Skermanella rosea: one gene and its partners. The protein of the gene in region 2 interacts with the protein of the main gene of each other region in a pairwise test. Links are inferred from orthologs where the notes say so. Each region holds a gene or a part of one and is shown on either strand. Other genes may lie near its edges.

Region 1 (2,990 bases), 560 kb from region 2 along the record:
TCCAGCATTGGACGAGGGCGCGCCATGCCGGCTGAAATCGTCATCGCCACCACGCCGCCCGCCGGCACACCGCCCGTGACCGGGCAACGCAGCATCCCGCGCCCGGCGCTGGGCGAGTCGCCGCTGGTCAAGGCCGTGCTCATCGGCATCGCCCTGCTTTTCCTGCTGCTGTTCCTGGTGATCCCGCTGGTCGCCGTGTTCTTCGAGGCGCTTCGCCAGGGGTTCGGCGCCTATCTCGAAGCCCTGGTGGAGCCGGACGCGGTCTTGGCGATGAAGCTGACGCTCCTGGCGGCCGGCATCGCCGTGCCGCTCAACCTGGTGTTCGGCATCGCGGCGTCCTGGTGCATCGCCAAGTTCGAGTTCCGCGGCAAGAGCCTGCTGATCACCCTGATCGACCTGCCGTTCTCGGTGTCGCCCGTGATTTCCGGCATGGTGTTCGTGCTGCTGTTCGGAGCCCAGGGGCTGCTGGGGCCGTGGCTGCGCGAGCACGACGTCCAGATCATCTTCGCCCTGCCGGGTATCGTGCTGGCCACCATCTTCGTGACCTTCCCCTTCGTCGCCCGGGAGCTGATCCCGCTGATGCAGGAGCAGGGCGTGGACGAGGAGGAGGCCGCCCGGGTGCTGGGCGCCAGTGGCTGGCAGACCTTCACGCGGGTGACGCTGCCCAACATCCGTTGGGGCGTGCTCTACGGCGTGCTTCTGTGCAACGCCCGCGCCATGGGCGAGTTCGGCGCCGTCTCCGTCGTGTCCGGCCACATTCGGGGGGAGACCAACACGATGCCGCTGCATGTCGAAATTCTTTACAACGAATACAACTTCGTAGCCGCCTTCGCGGTGGCGTCGCTTCTGGCCCTGCTGGCCCTGGTCACCCTGGTGGTGAAGAGCCTGCTGGAATGGCGCCATGCCGGCCAGATCGCGGCGACACGCCGTTGACCGCGCTTCACGTACGGGGGAAATGACCCGCCATGGGTATCGAGATCAGGGGCATCGCCAAGCATTTCGGCAGTTTCGCCGCCCTGGACGGGGTCGATCTGACCGTCCACGACGGCGAGCTGCTGGCCCTCCTGGGGCCGTCCGGGTCGGGCAAGACGACCCTGCTGCGGATCATCGCCGGGCTGGAGTTCGCCGATGCCGGCGAGATCCGGCTGAACGGCGAGGACGCCCAGGGCCGTGCGCCGCGCGACCGCGAGGTCGGCTTCGTGTTCCAGCATTACGCGCTGTTCCGGCACATGAGCGTGTTCGAGAACGTCGCCTTCGGCCTGCGGGTCCGGCCCCGAGCCGAACGGCAGAGCAACGCCGCCATCGCGGCGCGGGTCACCGAATTGCTGCGGATGGTCCAGCTCGACTGGCTGGCCGACCGCTACCCCAGCCAGCTTTCCGGCGGCCAGCGCCAGCGGGTCGCCCTGGCGCGGGCGCTTGCGATCGAGCCCAAGGTCCTGCTGCTGGACGAGCCGTTCGGCGCGCTCGACGCCAAGGTCCGCAAGGAACTGCGGCGCTGGCTGCGGCGCCTCCACGAGGAGATGCATATCACCAGCGTCTTCGTCACCCACGACCAGGAGGAGGCGCTGGAACTGGCCGACCGGGTGGTCGTGATGAACCACGGCCGGATCGAGCAGATCGGCTCGCCCGCCCAGGTCTATGACGAGCCGGCCTCCGCCTTCGTCTGCGACTTCCTGGGGCAGGTCAACCGCTTCGACTGCGAGATCGAGAACGGCCTCGCGCGGACCACCCAGGGTGCGGAACTGAGGATGCCCGGGCTGAACGGCACCCACGGCGCCGCGACCTGCTTCGTCCGGCCCCACGAGATCGACCTCGTGCCGATCGGCCGCGAAGGCCCGGAAGCGGCCCAGGTCCGCCTGATCCACCAGGTCGGCCCGAACGCCCGCGTCGAACTGGACTATGCCGGCCACGTGCTGGAGGTGGAAGTCGGCCGCGAGCGCCTGCCTGCACTGAGCCTCAGCGTCGGCGCCTGGTGCGCCGTGCGGATCAACAACGCGCGGGTTTTCCCGCGATAGGGACGGTCTCCGGAAACGCCTCGTCCGGGGACTGGCCGTCCAGCATGGCATCGACTCCGGCGTCGATATTGATGACCGGGGCCGACTTCACCTTCAACTCGATCGATGCCGGAACGATGCCCAATTCGGCGAGATTGCCCCGACCGTCACGCCGCCGGAAACAGGCGGGGGAACAGGATCTCGACGGAGTGAACCGGGAACCGGAGCGAGACCGGCCCCTTGGGAGTATCCGACCCCAATATTCCATCCTTGACGAGGGCACCCAGCAGGTCGCGCGCCGTCCGTTCCTTCAGTCCGGACACGCGCGCGGCGTCGCCCCTTGCCATTTCACCGCGCAGAAGGACCTCGTCCAGGATGCGCGCCGCCTCGACCCTCAGGCCCGCCCGCGCCGCGACATAATCCCGAAGGCGGGTGCCGAGGCCGTCGAGGTCGAACAGGGCGGCCATGAACTCGACCTGATCAAGACTGACCCGAAGGAACCATTCGATAAAGCCGAGCAGCGCCCTCAGGGACAGGTTGCCCCGTCCGTCCAATGAGCCTTGCCTGGGCATGTCCGCCGCGTCCATCTGAAGCTTGTACTCACCCCGGCTTTCCAGCCCCCGGGCCAGCCCCCGGGCCAGCCCCCGGGCCAGCCCCCGGGCCAGCCCGCGGGAAATCGACCACAGGCCACCGGCGCCGATTCCCGCGGCATGGGCCATGGCGTGGCTCATCAGGCGGCTGACACGGCCATTGCCGTCTGGAAAAGGATAGATGTAGTTGAACCGGTGATGGGATGCGGCCATGGCGACGATGCGCGAGCCTTGGCCGAGATGCCGGAACCTGTACCGGCTGGAGAAATGCGCCATGAACGCCGTCACCCGCTCGCTGGAAGGCGGCACATGGCGTCCGACGGATACGTCATGCATCGGACGCGACCGGTATTCTCCAGGCGCCATGTCGAAGGACACGGACTGGTCGGCGTTCCCGATGCGCAGC
Region 2 (2,789 bases):
AAGTCCTTCGTGGCGGTCTGCGAGAGCCATGGCCAGACCTTGGCGAAAGCAGACTACGACCGCCTGCTGGGCCGCTCCATGGCGGAGGTGTACGCCCTGCTGAACGCCGTCCAACCGCTGCCGCTGGACCTGCCGGAGTTCGCCGCCGCCTGCTCCGACCACTACGTCACCCATGTGGCCGACGTGCCGCCGCGCCCCGGCGCGCTGGAGAAGGTCGCCGACCTCGCGGGCTCGGGCATCGCCCAGGCCTGCGTGTCGAACAGCGCCCGGCGCGTCGTCGAGGCGAACATGGCCGTCATCGCCATGCCCGAGGCGCTGGGCTTCGCCCTGTCGCGCGACGACGTGACCCGCGGCAAGCCCGACCCGGAACCGTACCTGCGCGCCGCCGAACGCCTGGGCGTGCCGCCGGACGCCTGCGTCGCGGTGGAGGACAGCCCGATCGGTGCCCGCGCCGCCAAGGCGGCCGGCATGATCACCATCGCCTGGCCGCAGCACCGGACGCTGGAATTCGACGCGGTCGACCGTATCGTCGGGCAACTGGACGAGATCGACTGGACAGCCCTTCTCCGGGACCGGAAAATCACCTAAAGTCCCGCCCCCAAAGAACCGAGACCGGGAGTAAGCCGCCGTGACCGCCGTCAAGCACACCGTCGATCCCTTGCAGGGGGAAATGCAGCAGTTGGGGCGCGCCGCGCGCGCCGCGGCGGCGGTGCTTGCCCAGGCCCCGACCGAGCGGAAGGATGCGGCGCTGCGCGCGGCCGCCGCCGCGATCCGGGAACGGTCCGCCGCGATCCTGGAGGCCAACGCCCGCGATGTCGCCAACGCCAGGGCGCGCGACATGGCCGCCTCCCTGATCGACCGGCTGAAACTGGACGGGGCCCGGGTGGAAGGCATCGCCAAGGGTCTGGAGGACGTGGCCGCCCTGCCCGACCCGATCGGCACCGTCATGGCGGAGTGGGACCGGCCCAACGGGCTGAGGATCGCCCGCGTCCGGGTGCCGCTGGGCGTCATCGGCATCGTCTACGAGAGCCGCCCCAACGTCACCGCCGACGCCGGCGGGCTGTGCCTGAAATCGGGCAACGCCTGCATCCTGCGCGGCGGCTCCGACAGCTTCGAATCGTCCCGCGCCATCATCGCCTGCATGCGGGAGGGCCTGCGTGCCGCCGGCCTGCCCGAGGACGCGGTCCAGCTGGTGCCGACCACCGACCGCGCCGCCGTCGGCATCCTGCTGACCATGGTGGACGACATCGACGTGATCATCCCGCGCGGCGGCAAGTCGCTGATCCAGCGGGTCGCGGCGGAGAGCCGGATCCCCGTGATCAAGCATCTCGACGGCATCTGCCACGTCTATGTGGACGCCGCCGCCGATCCGGCGAAGGCGCGCGATATCGTGCTGAACGCCAAGATGCGCCGCACCTCCGTCTGCGGTGCCGCCGAGACGCTGCTGGTGGACCGTTCCGTTTCCGGAACCGTCCTGCCCGCCGTCCTGGACGCCCTGATCGCCGCCGGCTGCGAGGTGCGCGGCGACGAGGCGACCCGCAGGATCGACGGCCGCGCGGTCCCGGCGACGGTCGCCGACTGGGACACGGAGTATCTGGACGCGATCATCTCGGTCCGGGTGGTGGACGGCGTCGATGCCGCGATCGAACATGTCAACCGGCACGGCTCCCACCATACCGACAGCATCGTGACCGAGGACGCGGCGGCGGCCGAGAAGTTCCTCACCCAGGTGGACAGCGCCATCGTGCTGCTGAACGCCTCGACCCAGTTCGCCGACGGCGGCGAGTTCGGCATGGGGGCGGAGATCGGCATCTCCACCGGCAAGCTCCACGCCCGCGGCCCGGTCGGCGCCGAGCAGCTGACCAGCTACAAGTATCAGGTCCGCGGCACCGGGCAGACCCGTCCATGACCGGTATTCCGGCCGAGGGGAGCCGGGACCCGGCGTGAGGAGGGTGACTCTCTACGGCGGCCGGACCTGGGCCGGCCGGCGGGTCGGGCTGCTCGGCGGGTCGTTCAACCCGGCCCACGAAGGGCACCGCCACATCAGCCTGCTGGCGCTCAAGCTGCTAGACCTGGACTATGTCTGGTGGCTGGTCAGCCCGCAGAACCCGTTGAAATCGACCCGCGACATGGCGTCGCTGGAAGAGCGGCTGGCCGGCGGCCGGCTGGTCGCCCGGCACCCGCGGATCGTCGTCACCGACGTGGAGTGCGCGCTGGAAACCCGTTTCACGGCGGAGACCCTGGCCAGACTGCACCGGTACTTCCCGCGGACCCGGTTCGTCTGGCTGATGGGGGCCGACAACCTGACCCAGATCCCGCGCTGGCAGAACTGGACGCGAATCTTTAACGGGACACCCGTTGCAGTCTTCAGTCGTCCTCCATATTCTTTAAGTGCGTTGCACGGCCAAGCCGCGCAACGCTACAGGTGTCGCCGGGTCGGCCAGGCCCGGGCCCGGGGGCTCGCGGAAATGCAGCCGCCGGCCTGGGTGTTTTTCCAGAACCCGTTGCATCCGGCATCGGCGACGGAAATCCGGAAGCGTCGCGCGCAGGCAGCGGCGGCGGCTTCCGGCGGTCAACCGGTTCAATAGAGGTGAAAGCCATAGCTACGTTCATGCAACAGACCCCTGAAAACGGGTCGAACTCGCAACAGCTCCCCCATATGGAACTCTCCCATATGGACCTGCCCAGGCAGCTCAGCGAGCTGGTCGTCAAGTCTCTGGACGACGACAAGGCCGAGGACATCGTCGTGATCGACCTCGCCGGCAAAACCACCATCGCGGACTACATGG
Region 3 (2,728 bases), 2.1 Mb from region 2 along the record:
GCCGGCGACGGTGCCCCGGTGGCCCTGCTCGTCCTTCGGACCTTCGAAGCCGTCGGCGATGTTGAAGACCTGGCTGTATCCGTTCTCGGCGGCCAGCTTCGCGGCGGCCGTGCTTCGAACGCCGGAACGGCAGAGGAAATAGACCTTGTCTTCCGGCTCCACCCCCTCCATCCGCAACTTGTGGAGGAAGTCGGAATCGACTTCCATGCCGGGGTAGACCTGCCACTGGATCCGGACCGGTGCCTTGCCGATGGAGGACATGTCCGGCTGCCCCACGAACGACCATTCGGGCGCCGTCCGGACATCCACCAGCTTGGCCGAGGGATCGGTCCTCAGCACCTCCCATACGTCCTTCGGCTGCACGTTCGGAATGTCTTCGCTCATTGTTCCAGGCTCCCCTCGAGGATCGTGACCGGCCGGCGCGCCGGCCAGCCACTCTCGGGACGGTTCGGCTGACGGTCAAGCGCGCATCATGGCACGGCCGGACCGCAGCGACGTCTCCAGGCGGCGCGCCTCGCGCTCGGCCTGGGCGGGGCTCTTGAAGATGCGGCCTTCCAGTGCCCGTGCCGCGGCATCGGAGGCGAAGAATCGATAACCGCCGTCCTGCAGGACAACGACTCCGACGGCGGTTCCAGCCGTCTCGATGATGAAGGCGGGTGCTGTAGACATACTCAACTCCGAGAAGCCGCGTCGGGCGCGGCAGCGGTCTAACAATGGGATCGGGTTTACGTTCCGTTCCGAAATTTTCGAAAGGCATAGGCGTGCGAAAATGGTCAGGACGCCTGCCGGGGATCCTTGCCGTTCCCCGACCGGGGCGGCTACAAGATCGGGACCATGACGCTCTCCACCGCCCCGTCCCCGCCCGGCATCCAGTTTCCCGCAGCACTGACCGAAGGGCGGCTCATCCAGCGGTACAAGCGCTTCCTGGCCGACGTGGCACTGCCGGACGGCGCCGTCGTCACGGCCCATGTGCCGAATTCCGGTGCGATGCTCGGCCTGAACGCTCCCGGGTCCCGGGTCTGGCTGTCACGGTCCGACAACCCGGCGCGGAAGCTGGCCTACACCCTCGAGCTGGTCGAGGCCGACGGCCACCCGGTCGGGGTCAACACGGGCCATCCCAACGCGATCGCCGCTGCCGCGATCCGCGCCGGCGCGATCCCCGAGCTTGCCGGCTACGCGACGGTCCGGCGAGAGGTCAAGTACGGCCGCAACTCCCGGATCGACCTGCTGCTGGAGGCGGACGGGCGTCCGATCACCTATGTCGAGGTCAAGAACGTCCATCTGCGGCGCCCGGACCGTCACGGCGGGACCGCCGCCGAATTCCCGGACTGCGTCACCGCGCGGGGCGCCAAGCACCTCGTCGAGCTTGCGGACATGGTCGCCTTGGGATGCAGGGCGGTCATGCTGTATCTTGTGCAACGCACGGATTGCGACCACTTCCGAGTCGCACGGGACATCGACCCGGCCTACCATCGGGGTCTGATCGGTGCGCGTGCTGCCGGCGTCGAGACGTTGTGCTATTCCTGCACGGTCACTCCAGAGGCGATTTTGCTGGGGCGATCTCTCCCGGTGCATCTTGAACTTGCTTGAAACCCTACGGAACCAGAATGACCAGAGCTGAAGCGGCCCAGACCGACGACCTTGATTCCAACCGGATCCGCCTGCATGGACCCGAGGATTTCGCGGGCATGCGCAAGGCCGGTCAGCTGGCCGCGGCGACGCTGGACTTCATCACGCCCCATGTCGTGCCCGGCGTCACCACGGGCGAGATCGACGCCCTGTGCGAGACCTTCATCCGCGACCACGGCGCGGTGCCGGCCCCGCTGGGCTACCGCGGGTATCCCAAGGCCACCTGCATCTCGATCAACCACGTGGTCTGCCACGGGATTCCCGGCGACAAGCGGTTGCGCGACGGCGATATCCTGAACATCGACATCACCGTCATCCTGGACGGCTGGTTCGGCGATACCAGCCGGATGTTCCTGGCCGGCGACGCCGTCAGCATCAAGGCCCGCAAGCTGGTCGACGTCACCTATGATTCGCTGATGCTCGGCATCGCGGCGGTCAAGCCGGGCGCCACCCTCGGCGACATCGGCCACGCGATCCAGAAGTTCGCGGAATCCCACCGCTTCTCGGTGGTGCGCGACTTTTGCGGCCACGGCGTCGGCCGCGTCTTCCACGACGCGCCGTCGGTGCTTCATTTCGGGCAGCCGGGCCGCGGCACCGTGCTCCGCGAGGGCATGTTCTTCACCATCGAGCCCATGATCAACGCCGGCCGGTACGACGTGAAGATCCTGTCCGACGGCTGGACCGCGGTCACCAAGGACAAGAGCCTGTCGGCCCAGTTCGAGCATTCCATCGGCGTCACCAAGGACGGATGCGAGATCTTCACGCTCTCGCCCGCCGGGTACACCAAGCCGCCCTACATCGCCGGCTGACAACCGGCACGCGACACGCCTATAGTTCGGCATGCCACCGCATGCAGAACTGTCGCGAGGATCGCGTGAACGATACGGAACCGGCCAGAATGGAAGACGCTGCGGAGGCCGGGACACTGGAGGACGCGGGGCCGGGCCATCTCGGCCACCGCGACCGCCTGCGCACCCGGTTCCTGACCGCGGGTGCCGACGCGCTCCAGGACTACGAGCTGTTGGAATTGCTGCTGTTCGCGGCGTTGCCCCGCCGGGACGTCAAGCCGCTCGCCAAGAGCCTTCTCCGCGCCTTCGGC

Evidence for each region.
Region 1: the proteins of JL101_RS21770 (region 2) and JL101_RS19100 interact in binary tests that used the Escherichia coli proteins (3 or more experiments, as listed by UniProt). The link is inferred for Skermanella rosea from one-to-one orthologs.
Region 3: the proteins of JL101_RS21770 (region 2) and sfsA interact in binary tests that used the Escherichia coli proteins (3 or more experiments, as listed by UniProt). The link is inferred for Skermanella rosea from one-to-one orthologs.

The regions. Positions count from the first base shown.
Region 1 is NZ_CP086111.1:4,094,466-4,097,455, reverse strand. It holds JL101_RS19100 (sulfate/molybdate ABC transporter ATP-binding protein), read left to right. Parts: upstream 1-965; coding sequence 966-2,015; downstream 2,016-2,990. Other genes in the region: JL101_RS19095 (Fic family protein), read right to left, coding at 2,162-2,990; cysW (sulfate ABC transporter permease subunit CysW), read left to right, coding at 25-933; cysT (sulfate ABC transporter permease subunit CysT), read left to right, coding at 1-35. UniProt on the Escherichia coli protein: Part of the ABC transporter complex CysAWTP involved in sulfate/thiosulfate import. Responsible for energy coupling to the transport system.
Region 2 is NZ_CP086111.1:4,651,051-4,653,839, forward strand. It holds JL101_RS21770 (glutamate-5-semialdehyde dehydrogenase), read left to right. Parts: upstream 1-670; coding sequence 671-1,909; downstream 1,910-2,789. Other genes in the region: JL101_RS21765 (HAD family hydrolase), read left to right, coding at 1-588; JL101_RS21775 (nicotinate-nucleotide adenylyltransferase), read left to right, coding at 1,944-2,588; rsfS (ribosome silencing factor), read left to right, coding at 2,675-2,789. UniProt on the Escherichia coli protein: Catalyzes the NADPH-dependent reduction of L-glutamate 5-phosphate into L-glutamate 5-semialdehyde and phosphate. The product spontaneously undergoes cyclization to form 1-pyrroline-5-carboxylate.
Region 3 is NZ_CP086111.1:2,548,816-2,551,543, reverse strand. It holds sfsA (DNA/RNA nuclease SfsA), read left to right. Parts: upstream 1-867; coding sequence 868-1,590; downstream 1,591-2,728. Other genes in the region: radC (RadC family protein), read left to right, coding at 2,528-2,728; map (type I methionyl aminopeptidase), read left to right, coding at 1,608-2,438; JL101_RS11690 (hypothetical protein), read right to left, coding at 460-669; JL101_RS11695 (rhodanese-like domain-containing protein), read right to left, coding at 1-384. UniProt on the Escherichia coli protein: Binds to DNA non-specifically. Could be a regulatory factor involved in maltose metabolism.